2 regions of the Streptomyces sp. NBC_01716 genome follow, and region 2 is predicted to be linked to the other one. Evidence: riboswitches for the same ligand, from Rfam matches in the RefSeq annotation. Region 2 holds a riboswitch; the other holds the start of a gene.
What was found. Region 2 has a riboswitch for cyclic di-AMP ahead of OIE74_RS34575 (C40 family peptidase). Riboswitches for the same ligand answer to the same signal wherever they lie in the genome.
Positions count from the first base shown of each region.

Region 1: another riboswitch for cyclic di-AMP. It lies ahead of OIE74_RS05430 (LysM peptidoglycan-binding domain-containing M23 family metallopeptidase); the one in region 2 lies ahead of OIE74_RS34575 (C40 family peptidase).

Region 1 is NZ_CP109181.1:1,265,670-1,272,745, forward strand. Features, by position in the region: gene OIE74_RS05425 (SGNH/GDSL hydrolase family protein) at 1-768, opposite strand, end outside; gene OIE74_RS05430 (LysM peptidoglycan-binding domain-containing M23 family metallopeptidase) at 938-1,867, opposite strand; cyclic di-AMP (ydaO/yuaA leader) riboswitch at 1,872-2,036, opposite strand; gene OIE74_RS05435 (tyrosine-protein phosphatase) at 2,444-3,244, shown strand; gene OIE74_RS05440 (DUF6126 family protein) at 3,267-3,485, opposite strand; gene OIE74_RS05445 (helix-turn-helix domain-containing protein) at 3,530-4,171, opposite strand; gene OIE74_RS05450 (aspartate aminotransferase family protein) at 4,269-5,684, opposite strand; gene dxs (1-deoxy-D-xylulose-5-phosphate synthase) at 5,681-7,076, opposite strand, start outside.
Region 2 is NZ_CP109181.1:7,721,470-7,728,545, forward strand. Features, by position in the region: gene bioD (dethiobiotin synthase) at 1-533, opposite strand, end outside; gene OIE74_RS34555 (adenosylmethionine--8-amino-7-oxononanoate transaminase) at 537-1,871, opposite strand; gene bioB (biotin synthase BioB) at 1,864-3,015, opposite strand; gene OIE74_RS34565 (8-amino-7-oxononanoate synthase) at 3,186-4,364, shown strand; gene OIE74_RS34570 (ATP-binding protein) at 4,609-5,040, shown strand; gene OIE74_RS34575 (C40 family peptidase) at 5,073-5,543, opposite strand; cyclic di-AMP (ydaO/yuaA leader) riboswitch at 5,547-5,712, opposite strand; gene OIE74_RS34580 (hypothetical protein) at 6,087-6,395, opposite strand; gene OIE74_RS34585 (ATP-dependent Clp protease proteolytic subunit) at 6,403-7,038, opposite strand.

The DNA.
Region 1 (7,076 bases), 6.5 Mb from region 2:
TTTGGCGACCGTGTGGTCGCCCGAGGATTCACCGCGCAGGCGGCGGCCGATCCAGGGGACCAGGTATTCGCGCGCCCACTGCATGTCGTCGCGGCGCACTTCCAGCGTGCCGCGCGGCGGCAGGGGCGGCCATGGCTGGTCGGGGTCGGCGGGGGTGTCGAGGCCGAGGACCTGCGCCGCGCGCAGCGCCACCCGGGTGTGGCCCTCGGGTGACAGATGCAGCCGGTCACCGTCCCAAGCGCGCCTGTCCTGCACCGACTTGAGGGACCACAGGTCCAGGACCGGGCAGTCGTAGCGGTCGGCGATGGAGCGGACGTGGGCGGTGAACGTGGCTATCTTGCCGCGCAGATGGCGCAGCACCGGCACGCCCCGGGTGTCGAACCCGGTGGGGACCATGACGGTGCCGACCGCGCTCGTCAGGTCGGCCAGCGCCCGTTCGAAACGTTCCGCGACGTCGTCGGGGTCGCTGCCGGGCCGGATGATGTCGTTGCCACCCGCGCAGAACGTCACGAGATCCGGGGCGAGTTCCTTGGCCCGCGGGATCTGCTCGGCCACGATCTGGTCGAGCAGCCGTCCCCGTACGGCGAGATTGGCGTACCGGAACGATTCGTCCGGTGCCCGGTCGGCGAGCAGTACCGCGAGGCGGTCCGCCCAGCCGACATAGATTCCGCCCGGTCCGGGATCTCCGACGCCCTCGGTGAAACTGTCACCGATGGCCGCGTAAGACCCGAAGGCACCTCTGGTTTCTGTTCTCGAATCGTCAGCCACAGCAGAACATCATTCACCCGGCCATGGGACCTACGCGACCGTAAGAAGTCGCCGTCCCCGGTGAGAAACACCACCGGTCAAAATTCGTTCAACCGGGAATAGGAGAAAGGCCGTCGGCCGGTACCCGGAGGTACCGGCCGACGGCCGATTACGCGTGGGACGGGACGGCTCAGATGGAAACGCCGTGCTCGCGCAGGTACGCCAGCGGGTCGACGTCGGAGCCGTAGCTCGGACCGGTGCGGATCTCGAAGTGCAGGTGCGGACCGGTGGAATTGCCGGTCGAACCGGAGAGACCGATCTGGTCGCCGCCGGCGACCCGCTGACCCGCCGAGACGGACAGCGAGGAGAGGTGGCCGTACTGCGAGTACTGGCCGTCGTCGTGCTTGATGACGACCTCGTTGCCGTACGAACCGGCCCAGCCGGCCGAGACGACGGTGCCGGGGCCGACCGACTTGACGGTGGTGCCCGACGCGGCCGCGAAGTCCACGCCGGTGTGGTAGCCGCTCGCCCAGCTGCCGCCGGCCGCGCGGTACGGGGTCGTGGTGGTCGCGCCGTCGACGGGCGCGGTGTAGCCGGAGTCGGCGCTCTGCGCGGCGGGCTCGTTCGCCGTGGCGTCGGCCTGCGGGGCGGGCTCGGCCGGCGCGGGCTTCGCGGGAGCGGCCTTCTTCTTGGGGGCGGCCTTCTTCGGGGCGGCCTCGGCCTTGCTCTCGGCGGACGCCTTGGCCTTCGCGCCGATGGTGAGCTTCAGGCCCGGGTGGATCAGCGACGGGTTGTCACCGACGGCCTCGCGGTTGTCGGCGTAGAGCTTCTGCCAGCCGCCGCTGACCTTCTGCGTCTCGGCGATCTTGGCGAGGTAGTCCCCCGCGGTGACCGAGTACGTCTTCACGGTCTTGGCGGTCGCGGCCTGCTTGGCCGTCTGCGTGGCGGCGGTGTGCGCGGCGGACACGCCGCGCTCGGGCGCCACCGACGGAGCGGCGGCGTGGGCGCCCGTGGCACCGATGAGCGGAATCGCGATGGCGGCGCCACCCGTTCCGGCCGCGATGAATCCGCGGGTGATCGGGCTGGTCCTCGGACGACGGTGCTTACCCTTTCCGGGCATGGCGAATTCCTCTCCGGCGCCTACGAGGTGAGCTGTCGGGTTCGGGCTGGAGATGCCCGGCCGCGCCGTGACGCGGCTTCACCCCGAGCCGTCCGGATCTCCGGACCGGCGTACTACCTGGGTCCCCCGCTCCTGCCACACGTTGATGAGTGCTGGGTGGATGCGGATTCCGAACGGCGGCAGGATTCGGCGATCCGCTCGGATTGCGGTGACGGTAAGCCGCGCATACCGACCCGTACAAGCCGCTGTTTCTCCCGCGGCAATCCGCTCTCGAATATCGACATACGCGAGCGGTCACCCTGCGTGGATTACGGATCTTCGAATTCCGTGCGGCGTCCCAATTCCCTTCCCGGGCGCGGCCACACACCGTCACGGATATGATCCTGCTCACCAGCCGAGGCCGATCCACCCCCATCTCGGCCGCGACCGGGGCAACTTATGGACAATCACCCAATACGGACAGAAGCCCTATTCCTGCGGCGCTTTCAGGGGGAACCGATGTCGTAAAGTCGGAGCGCGACAGCGTCGGCGACGAGCGCCGACCGCACACGCGGAGGAGCGCACGTGACGCACGAGGTGCCGCAGCAGGTCCCGCAGGGCGAGCCCGATCTCGCCGGCGTACGCAACTTCCGCGACGTGGGAGGCCTGCCGACCGTCGACGGGCGGCGCGTACGGTACGGACGGCTCTTCCGCAGCGGCCACCTCGCGCACGCCACCGCCGATGACGCGGCCTTCCTGTCGTCACTGGGGCTGCACACCATCTTCGACTTCCGCAACGCGGCCGACCAGAAGCTCGACGGTCTGGACGTCGAGCTCGTCGGCGTGCACAACGTCAACATCCCGCTCACCGATCCGGCCGACGGCACCGAGTTCTGGAGGATGGTCCGCGACGGCGACCTCGACCAGCTGCGCTCGATCCTCGCCGACGGCAAGGGCGCGGCCCGGATGTCCGCTTCGTACCGTTCGATCGTTCTGGACCGCACCGCAGAGCACCGGCGTGTGCTGCACGCCCTGGCGGAGGAGAGCCTGCCCGCACTGATGCACTGCGCGGCGGGCAAGGACAGGGCCGGTCTCTCGATCGCGGTGTCGCTGCTCGCGGTGGGCGTGGAGCGGGAGGCGATCGAGGCGGACTATCTGAAGTCGAACGATCCGCACCGGAGGTATCAGGTACGCCGCAGCGACCCGACGCCCGGCGGGACCGCTCCGGAGGTCCTGGAGCTGCTGGCCCCGCTCTTCGACGCGCGTGCGGTGTATCTCGAAACGGCGTTCACGACGATGGAGGAGACGTGGGGCAGCGTCGACCGCTACCTCACGGACGGCCTCGGTCTGACGGACGAGACCCGCGAGCGGCTGCGCTCGCGCCTCGTCGAGGACTAGGCTCTGTCGTTTGGATCAGGCCCTACCGCCCGCCGGCGCCCGCCTCGAAGAGCAGGTAGAGGAAGCCGGCCAGGACATGGCCGGCGACGAGGTAGGCGAAGAGCCGGATGGCGAGGCCGCGCGGGAAGTTGCGCTCCTCGTCCATGACGGACTTGGCGGGCTGAACAGGCTGGACGGGGTGGACAGGCTGGACTTCCTCGGGCGACGGCTCCTGAACGGCGTCCACCGGGTTGTCGGACATGGCGATGGCCTCTCTTGGTCGGATCGCGGGTCAGTTGCGCCGAGTCAGCGGGGGTGAGCCCCGCCGGGCAGGCACAGCTCGCCGACGGGGCTGGTCAGCAGAGTGTGGACGAACAGCAGCTCGGCGCCGGCGGGACCGGCCGCCGCGAGGCGGTGCGGGGTCATCGAGTCGAAATGGGCGCTGTCGCCCGGGTCGAGCACATGGACGGTGTCCCCGAGGCTCAGCCGCAGCCGCCCCCGAAGGACATGGAGCCACTCCTCCCCCGGGTGGACACGGACGAGGTCGCCCTGCGCTCCGTACGGCACGGTCACCCGCAGCGGCTGCATCGCCCGGCCGGTCGGGCTGCCTGCCTGGCGGTAGGTCCAGCCGTCCGCCTCCACGGGCTCCGCCCGCGCGGCGCGGATGACGGGATCGCGCTCGGGCGGCTCCTCGCCGAGCAGCTCGGAGACCGTCGTACCGTAGACACGCGCCAGACCGAGCAGCATCGGCAGCGAGGGCTGGCGCCGGGCGGTCTCCAGCCGGGAGAGGTGGGCCGGGGAGAGCCCGGCCCGTCCGGCGGCGGCCTCCAGGGTGAGGCCCCGGCCGCGTCGCAGCTCGCGCAGCCGGGGCGCGACGTCCGGCAGAGTCTCTGTCGTGGCGTCGGTCTCGTCGGCCGCCTGTTCACGAGCGGTGGCGGGGTCGGTCATGCCCCCATTGAGCCAGGAATTCTCCTCTGAGGCAAACTTCTTACCTCAGAGGTAAACAGCCGGAACAGGACCAACGGGACCCAACGGGACAAGGGCGTCACCGGTTGGCGATCGCCTGCTTCACCAGCGTCCTGCCGAAGTCCCACATCAGCCCGCCGCCCCCGTGCGCGTCGTCCATCACGGCCGTGAAGGCCGTCACGAAGCGGTCGACCTCCCGCTCCCCGATGGTCAGCGGCGGGATCAGCTTGATCACTTCCAGATGGTCCCCTGAGACCTGGGTGAGAATGCGGTGCTTCCGCAGGAGCGGCACCACGACCATCTGCGCGAAGAGCCCCTTCCGTGCCGCCTGGAGCATCGTCCAGCGGCTGCGCAGCCCGATCGACGTCGGCCGGCCGAACTCGATACCGATCATCAGCCCCCGGCCGCGCACCTCGCTCAGCAGCTCGTACCGGTCGACCAGCGCGGCCAGCCGCGAGCGCAGCAGATCGCCGGTCGTCCTGGCGTTGGCGACGATCCGCTCGTCCTCGATCACCGACAGAACGGCCAGGCCCGCCGCCATCGCCTGCGCGTTGGATCCGAAGCTGGCCGAGTGGACCAGCACCCTGTCCATCGAGGAGTAGACCTTCTGGAAGATCCAGTCCTTGCCGAGGGTCGCGCCGACCGGCACGTATCCGCCGGAGAGCGCCTTCGCGACACACACCAGGTCCGGCTCGACGCCTTCCTCGTGCTGGTACGCGTAGAAGTCGCCGGTCCTGCCGAGCCCCGTCTGCACCTCGTCCGCGATGAGCAGCGCCTTGTGCCGGCGCAACAGCTCCTGCGCGGCCCGCAGGAAGCCGGGCGGCGTCGACCGCACGCCCTTGCCCTGGATCGGTTCGACGACGAAGCCCGCGACGTCGCCGCGCTTCAACTCCCGCTCCAGCGCGTCGAGATCACCGATCTCGATCGCCGTGTCGGGGAGCAGCGGCGCGAACCCGGCGCGGAAACCGTCCTCGCCGTTGACCGAGAGCGAGCCGAGGGTCAGCCCGTGGAAGGCGTGGGAGCAGTAGAGGATCCTCGGCTTCCCGGTGGCGTACCTGGCGAACTTCAGCGCCGTCTCGACAGCTTCCGTACCGCTGTTGCCGAAGAAGACCCGGTCCAGGTGGGGGCTGTGCTTGAGCAGTTTCTCGGCGAGCAGGCCCGGCAGCGGCTGGCAGTCGAAGCGGGTGAGGTCGGCGAGCGAGGCGTCGAGGACGTCGTGGAGGGCCTTGCGTACGACGGGGTGGTGCCGGCCGAGCCCCATCACCCCGAAGCCGGCGAGCATGTCGAGGTAGTCGTTGCCATCGGCGTCCCAGAAGTAGGCGCCCTCGGCGCGCTCGTAGACCTTGTCGAAGCCGATGGTCCGCAACATGCGCGGGAGTTGGTGGTTCAGATGGGCGGTGTGCAACTCGTAGCGTTCGCCGCCGCGTTCGGCCAGCAGCTTCGCGAGATCGAAGGCCTTGCCCGGCTTCTCCGCCGGCCCTGTCGACTCGGTCATCGGGTGTTCTCCTCGCGCTTCTCCCGGCGCGCCAGTGCGGCGCTGATCTGTCCCGCGATCTCGACGGGTGTGAGTCCGATGTCGGCGAGCACCTCACCGCGCTTGGCGTGGGCGAGGAACTGTTCAGGGATGCCGAAGGTACGCAGCGGTACGTCCACGTCGGCGTCGCGCAGAGCCTGTCCCACGGCCCAGCCGACGCCGCCGCTGCGGCAGTTGTCCTCCACGACGGCCACGATCCGGTGCCGCGCGGCCAGCGGGGCCAGCTCCGCGTCGACGGGCTTGACCCACCGGGGGTCGACCACGGTGCAGCCGATGCCGCGCGCGGCCAGCAGCTCCGCCGTACCGAGGCAGACCCCGGCGAGCGCCCCTACGGACACCAGCAGCACATCGGTCTCACCGGCCTGCGGCACGTGCAGGACATCGAGCCTGCCCGTACGGCCGACGGCGGGGATCGACTCGCCCACCGCCTCTTTGGGAAAGCGCACGACGGTCGGCGCGTCGTCCACGGCCACGGCCTCCCGCAGCAGCGACCTCAGCTGGTCCGCGTCGCGGGGGGCCGCGATCCGCAGCCCCGGCACGCACTGGAGCAGCGACATGTCCCACATGCCGTTGTGGGAGGGCCCGTCCGTGCCGGTGACACCGGCCCGGTCGAGTACGAACGTGGCTCCGCACCCGTGCAGCGCGACGTCCATGAGCAGTTGGTCGAAGGCGCGGTTGAGGAAGGTGGCGTAGACGGCGACGACGGGGTGCAGTCCGCCGGTGGCGAGCCCGGCGGCGGAGACCGCCGCGTGCTGCTCGGCGATACCGACGTCCCAGACGCGGTCGGGGAAGCGCGCGGCGAATCCCGTCAGCCCGACCGGATGCAGCATCGCGGCCGTGACGGCGACGACGTCGGGGCGCTCCTCGCCGATGGCGGTGATCTCGTCGCCGAAGACCGACGTCCAGGAGGGCTTGCCGGCGGGCGCCAGCGGCTCGCAGGTCAGCGGGTCCATCACACCGACGGTGTGGAAGTGGTCGGCCTCGTCGTCCACGGCGGGCTGGTAGCCGCGGCCCTTCTCGGTCAGGCAGTGCACCAGTACGGGGCCGGTGAAGCGGCTCGCGCGGCGCAGCGCCGACTCGACGGCTCCGACGTCGTGTCCGTCGATGGGTCCCACGTACTTGAGCCCGAGGTCCTCGAACATGCCCTGCGGAGCGACAGCGTCCTTGAAGCCCTTCTTCGCGCCGTGCAGCGACCCGTACAGCGGCCGGCCCACCACGGGGGTCCCCCGCAGGACTTCCTTGCCCCACGCGAGCACCTGCTCGTAGCCGTCGGTGGTACGCAGGATGGCGAGGTGCCTGGCGAGGCCGCCGATGGTGGGGCCGTACGAGCGCTCGTTGTCGTTCACCACGATG
Region 2 (7,076 bases):
AGGTCCGGCACGGCCGGCCAGCTGCCGATCACCACACCCAGCGCCATGAGCCCGCGCGCGTCCAGCGCCTCGGCCGTCAGCGCGGTCATGTTCAGCGTGCCGAGCCCGGCGGGCGCCACCACCAGCACCGGGGCGGCCAGCAGCCGGGCGGCGTCCGCGAGTGTGCCGCCCTCGTCGTCGAACCGTACGAGCAGCCCGCCCGCGCCCTCGACCAGCACCAGGTCGTGTTCGGTCGCCAGCTTCCCGGCGGTCTCGGCGATCTCCTCGGGCCGTACGGGCGGCGCGCCCGCGCGTCTGGCCGCCGTCGCGGGTGCCAACGGCTCGGGGAAACGGGCCAGTTCGACCGTGGTGACGCCGCCCGCCAGGCGGATCACCTCGTCCACGTCACCCGGTTCACCGGGTGCGACACCGGTCTGCGCGGGCTTCAGCACCGCGACCGTACGCCCCTGGGCGAGGGCCACGGCGGCGACGGCCGCCGTGACGACGGTCTTGCCGATCTCCGTCCCGGTCCCCGAGACGATCAGTACGGGCATCTCTCAGGCCTCCCGAGCCGCCGCCGTCACCGCGCGGCAGATCCGCGCGATGTCGTCGTCGTCCGTCACATACGGCGGCATCGTGTAGACGAGGTCGCGGAACGGCCGCAGCCACACACCCTCACGTACCGCCGCCCGTGTCGCCGCCGCCATGTCCACCTCGTGGTCCAGCTGTACGACGCCGATCGCGCCGAGGACCCGCACATCCTTCACCCCGGGCTGCGACGTCGCCTCGGCGAGGCCGTCGCGCAGCCCCGCCTCGATCCGCTTGACCTCGCCCCGCCAGTCCTGGCCGAGCAGCAGGTCGATCGAGGCGGACGCCACGGCCGAGGCCAGCGGATTGCCCATGAACGTGGGGCCGTGCGCGAGGACAGGCACCTCGCCGCGCGAGATCCCGTCCGCCACCGCCGACGTGCACAGCGTCGCGGCCATGGTGAGATAACCGCCGGTCAGCGCCTTGCCCACGCACATCACATCGGGGCTGACGCCCGCGAGTTCCGCCGCGAACAGAGCGCCGGTTCGGCCGAAGCCCGTCGCGATCTCGTCCAGGATCAGCAGCACGCCGTACTCGTCACAGGCCTCGCGCAGCACCCGGACGTACGCGGGGGAATGGAAGCGCATGCCGCCCGCGCCCTGCACCACCGGCTCCACGATCACGGCGGCCAGTTCGTCGGCGTGGCGCGCGACGAGCGCGCGCAGATGGTCCGCGTACGTCTCGTCGTACGCATCGGCGCTGTCGTACGCCCCGGAGCCGGCGGGCGGCGCGTCGGCGAAGATCTGGCGCGGCAGCACTCCCGACCAGAGGCCGTGCATACCGCCCTCGGGGTCGCAGACCGACATGGGCTGCCAGGTGTCGCCGTGGTAGCCGCCGCGCCAGGTCAGCATCCGCTGCTTGGCCGGGCGGCCCAGCGAACGCCAGTACTGGAGGCACATCTTGACGGCGACCTCGACCGAGACCGATCCCGAGTCGGCGAGGAAGACATGCTGGAGCGGTTCCGGGGTGATCTCCACCAGCCGGGCCGCCAGCCGGACGGCGGGCTCATGGGTGAGCCCGCCGAACATGACATGGCTCATCCGGCCGAGCTGGCCGTGCGCCGCCTCGTTGAGGACGGGGTGGTTGTAGCCATGGACCGCCGACCACCAGGACGACATGCCGTCGACCAACTCGCGCTGCCCGTACGCCGGTTCGGCGAGCCGGAGCCGTACGCCCGAGGCGGACTCCACGACCAGCGGGTCCGTGCGGCCGGGCATCGGGCCGTACGGATGCCAGACATGGGCCCGGTCCAGCGCCAGGAGGTCGCCCGGAGCCGTCGCGGGCGGGGCGGGCGTGTCAGGCATTGGGCGCCAGATCGGTACCGGCACCGCGCCGCCGTACGGTCACCAGGTCCGTACGGGCGGCGCCGGCATCCGCCCCGACCGGCTCGGCCACGGGGTCACCCTTGTCCGCGGACGGAGCGCACGCGCTCGCGCACCCGCCGCCGCGGTGTTCAGGCAGCGTCGTCGTGTCCGTGCCCTCCACCTCGAACCCGGCGTCCGCGATCATGTCCAGGTCCGCCTTGCCCTCCTGGCCCTCGGTGGTGAGGTAGTCGCCGAGGAAGATCGAGTTGACCAGGTGCAGCGCGAGCGGCTGCATCGTGCGCAGATGCACCTCACGCCCGCCCGCGAGCCGGACCTCCACGTCGGGGCAGACGAACCGCACCATCGCCAGAATGCGCAGTGCCCGCTGCGGGGTCAGGTTCCACTCCCCGGCCAGCGGTGTGCCCTTGACGGGGATGAGGAAGTTGACCGGGACCGAGTCGGGGTCCAGCTCGCGCAGCCCGAAGACCACGTCCACCAGGTCGGCGTCGCTCTCGCCCATGCCCGCGATCAGCCCGGAACAGGCCGACAGGCCCGCACCCTGCGCGTGGCGCACGGTCTCCACCCGGTCCGCGTAGGTGTGGGTGGTGGTGATGTCGCCGTACGTCGACTCGGAGGTGTTGAGGTTGTGGTTGTACGCGTCGGCGCCCGCGGCCTTCAGCCGCTCCGCCTGACCGTCCGAGAGCAGCCCGAGACAGGCGCAGATCTCGACATCGGCGTTCTCTTCCTTGATGGCGCTGATGGTCTGCGAGACACGGTCGACGTCCCGGTCCGTCGGCCCCCGGCCGCTCGCCACCAGACAGACCCGCTTCGCGCCGCCGGCCACTCCCGCCGCGGCGGCCCTGGACGCCTCGTCGGGCTTCAGCCAGGTGTACTTGAGGATCTCGGCCTTGGACCCGAGCCGCTGCGAGCAGTACGAGCAGTCTTCGGGACAGAGCCCGGATTTGAGGTTGACGAGATAGTTGAGCTTGACCCGCCGCCCGAACCACTGGCGGCGCACCTTCCCGGCCGCGGCCACCACTTCGAGCAGTTCGTCGTCGGAGGTCGCCAGCACGGCGAGCGCTTCTTCGCGCGACGGCAGCTCTCGCCGAAGGCCCTTCTCCACCAGTGTGTTCAGCAGGTCCATGGCGCCGATCCTGGCGTACGGCGGGCCTCCGGGCCAAGGATGAATCCCACAAGACAGGTGCATTCAGGTGTGTGTATGACCACACCCGAAGCGGAGCGATCGACGGTTAGGGTCTGTGGGCTGCCTACAAAAGGACCCCCGCCGTGCCAGCCGAGCCACCCGCGCCGAGCATGCCGTCCCCGTCGACGCCGCCGGACCCGTTCGGCTGGATCGACGACGAGGCGCGCCGGCGTGAGCGGGCCGGTCTGGTCCGTACGCTGCGCCCCCGCCCCGCCGACTCCGCCCTGCTGGATCTCGCGAGCAACGACTACCTGGGGCTCACCCACCACCCGGTGACGACGGGCGCGGCGGCCGACGCGGCGCGCCGCTGGGGCGCGGGCGCCACCGGCTCGCGGCTGGTCACCGGAAGCACCGCGCTGCACGCCGAACTGGAGCGTGAGCTCGCGGACTTCTGCGGTTTCGAGGCCGCGCTCGTCCTGTCGTCCGGATACGCCGCGAACCTCGCCGCCCTCACCGCGCTGACCGCGCGCGGCTCGCTCATCGTCTCCGACGCCGCCAACCACGCCTCGATCGTGGACGGTTGCCGTCTCTCGCGCGCCGAGACCGTCGTCGTACCGCACGCCGATCCGCAGGCGGTGGCCAAGGCGCTCGAAACGTACGAAGGCTCCCGGGCCCTGGCCGTCAGCGACTCGGTCTTCTCGGTGGACGGTGACGCGGCGCCGCTCGCGCGGCTGGCCGAGGTGTGCCGTACGCGGGGGGCCGCACTCCTCGTGGACGACGCGCACGGTCTCGGCGTCCTCGGCGACGGCGGCCGTGGCGCCGTCCACGCGGCGGGGCTGGCGGGCGACCCGGGGACGGTCGTCACGCTCACGCTCTCCAAGTCGCTGGGCAGCCAGGGCGGCGCGGTCCTCGGGCCGGCCCGGGTGATCGGCCAACTCGTCAATACGGCACGGTCGTTCATCTTCGACACCGGCCTCGCCCCGGCCGCCGCGGGCGCCGCGCTCGCGAGCCTGCGGCTGCTGCGCGAGGACCCCTCGCTGGCGGTCCGGGCGCGCGCGGTGGCGAACGCGCTGCACCGGGGGCTGACCGGGGCGGGGCTCACCGCCGTACGCCCGGACGCGGCCGTCGTCTCCGTCCGGGCGCCGTCTCCGGAGGCGGCCGTCCGGTGGGCCGCCGACTGCCGCGAGGCCGGTCTGGTGGTGGGCTGCTTCCGGCCGCCGTCCGTGCCGGACGGGATCTCCCGGATCAGGCTCACGGCCCGCGCCGACCTGACGGACGCTCAGGTCGACGGAGCCCTGGCGACGGTCATCGCGACGGCGCCCGCCGGGGCCGTGGCGCCGGAGTGCTGAGCACCCGTCAGGGCCGGGCACGTCGTCTGTCGGTCGCCGGGGCCGGGAACTTGAGCGCGCGTAAATACGGTCTCGCGTAGCAGGGTTCACCGCTTAGAGCGACAGACAGGGGCGTATCACGGCGGATCGCCCGTGCACCGGGCGCCGTTGATGGCAGTGTGGCGCGCAGCGCAATCCGGGGACGTACTCGCGGGCAACAGCCATAGGTCGGTCTGCGTCCCGGTGGGAAAGGGACAGCGTCGCCATGGCAGACCATCAGGAAGCATCCGTCACCCTGCCGAGCGATCCGGCCTCGGTGTCCGAGGCACGCAGATACGTCGCGCGCGTGCTCACCGAGTGGGGGCTGCCGAGCGATGCCGGCACCGCCGAAACGGTTCGCCTGATCATCTCGGAACTGGCCACCAACGCCGTGCAGCACACCCTCGGCACCTCACCGACCTTCACGATCGACGTCACCCTGCGGCGCGACGAGGAACTGCGCGTCGGCGTCACGGACAGTCACCCGCGCTGGCCGCAGCGCCTCCCCGCCGCGGTCCAGCAGGACAACGGCCGCGGCATGGTCATCATCCGGGCGCTGACCGCCGAGCACGGCGGCCGACTGGCCGTCACACCCACCGCGGACGGCGGCAAGACGGTCTGGATCGCCCTGCCGTGGACGGTTCGCGCCCCGGGCTGAGCGGGCCGCGCGTGTCCCCGGTGCGCCTGGGGTCAGCGGACCCGGCCGTACAGGACGCTCCTGGACCAGATGCGCTCCAGCCGCACCACCTGACCGCTCTTGGGCGAATGCCAGATCTTGCCGTGGCCGGCGTAGATCCCGACGTGGTAGACGCTCCCTCCGGAATGGAAGAAGACCAGATCGCCCTGCCTGCGGCCGGCGGCGGAGATGTGGTGCGTGCGGTTGTACTGCTGCTGCGCGGTGCGGGGAAGCGCCTTGCCGGCCTTCTTGTACGAGAAGAGGGTCAGCCCCGAGCAGTCGAACCGGTGCGGACCTGTCGCCCCGTAGGAGTACGGGGCGCCCTTCATGGAGGCCGCCACATCCAGCGCCTTCGCGGCGGCGGGCAGGGCGTGTGCTTCCGACACGGCGCCGGGCGCCAGCATCGTGCCGCCGACGGCGGCGAGGAGGACCGATGCGGTACCGGCCCGGGAGAGCAGCGACGGGACATGCGTCTGCGCGGACATGCGCAACCCTTCGTCAGCCGCCTGTGAAGGATGACCTGTCGGGTTCGGACAGGCGAAGATGTCCGGCCGCGATGCGGCTTCACCCCGAGGAGCTGTCCATGGTCGGACCGCCCCGAACTGCTCGGGTCCTCCACTCCTGCCGATCCACTCGTGTCGACCAGTCGTCCGGAGCGGCGGCAGGACTCGGCGTCCACCCGGACCGCCCCGCCGAGGTGGCGGGGGCTTGTCGTCCCAGGGATCTTGACGCGGCCTCAGCGCGAATCCGCGTTGAAACGGCCGGATGTGACTCTCGTCACTTATGGGCCATTTGGGTCGGTACGGCCGATTCGGTGAACGGCTCATATGACAGCTCACGCGCTGTACCTGCGGCGCAGCGAAGCGTTACGACCGGACGGCCGATCGTCCGTCGCAAGTCGCCGGTCCGATCACCACGGGCGGGTCGATACGCCGAACGTGCGGCCAAATCCCGTACGGACGCGTCCGAACGGGCAGGCCGGCGGTCGAAGTCCGTCGCGGGGCGGGGGTGCGGGGCGCGGGTCCGTATCAAGTCACCGGGCCGGGCGGCATGGTGACACGTCCGGCCCTGCGCTCCCCGTCGAGCACCCGGAGCGTGCGGTCCAGGGTCGGCGTGTGCAGCTCCGTCTCACCTCTCGCGTGCATCAGCGTCAGCGCGTCGCGCAGTTCGGCGGCCCCGGACACCAGGGCCTGTGCGGCGCGCAGCGCGCTGTACGTGTCGTCGGCGCGCGAGGGGTTGATCCGGCCGACCAGGTCGACGACCCGGAGATAGCTGTCGACGAAGTCGCCCTCGGCGCGGGTCAGCGCGGGCAGCGGCGGCAGTTCCGGTGGCAGCATCGGCGGTTCACCGGGGGGCGTTGAAGCTCAAGGACGACCTGCGATCCTGCGCGACCTGGTCCACCAGGCCGTACTCCTTGGCGCCCGTCGCGTCGAAGATCGTGTCCCGGTCGATGTCGGCGTCGATCCGCTCGGCGCTCTGTCCGGTGTGCCGTACCAGCGTCTCGGCCATCAGGGCGCGCAGCCGCAGCAACTCCTCCGCGTGGATGGCGAGATCGGACGGCTGGCCGCGTACGGGCTCCTCGATCCCCGGCTGCTGGAGAACGACACGCGCGCCGGGCAGCGCCATCCGCTTGCCCGGCGCTCCGGCGGCGAGCAGGACCGCGGCGGTGGACGCCGCCTGGCCGAGGCAGGTCGTCGCCACGTCGCAGCCGACGACCTGCATCGTGTCGTAGACGGCGGACATCGAGCTCAGCGAGCCGCCGGGAGAGTTGATGTAGAGCGCGATGTCCTGGCCGGGTGCCGCGTATTCGAGTTGCAGCAGCTGGGCGATCACATCGTTCGCGGCGGTGTCGTCCAGGGGGGTGCCGAGGAAGATGATCCGTCCTTCGAAGAGCTTGGAGTACGGATCGAGGGAGCGGGTCCCGGCGGAGGTCCGCTCGGTGAACTCCGGCAGGACGTAGCGGGCGGAAGGACGGTCCATGGTGTGCCTCTCCTCGCGTGCCGGACGCGGCTCTCGTC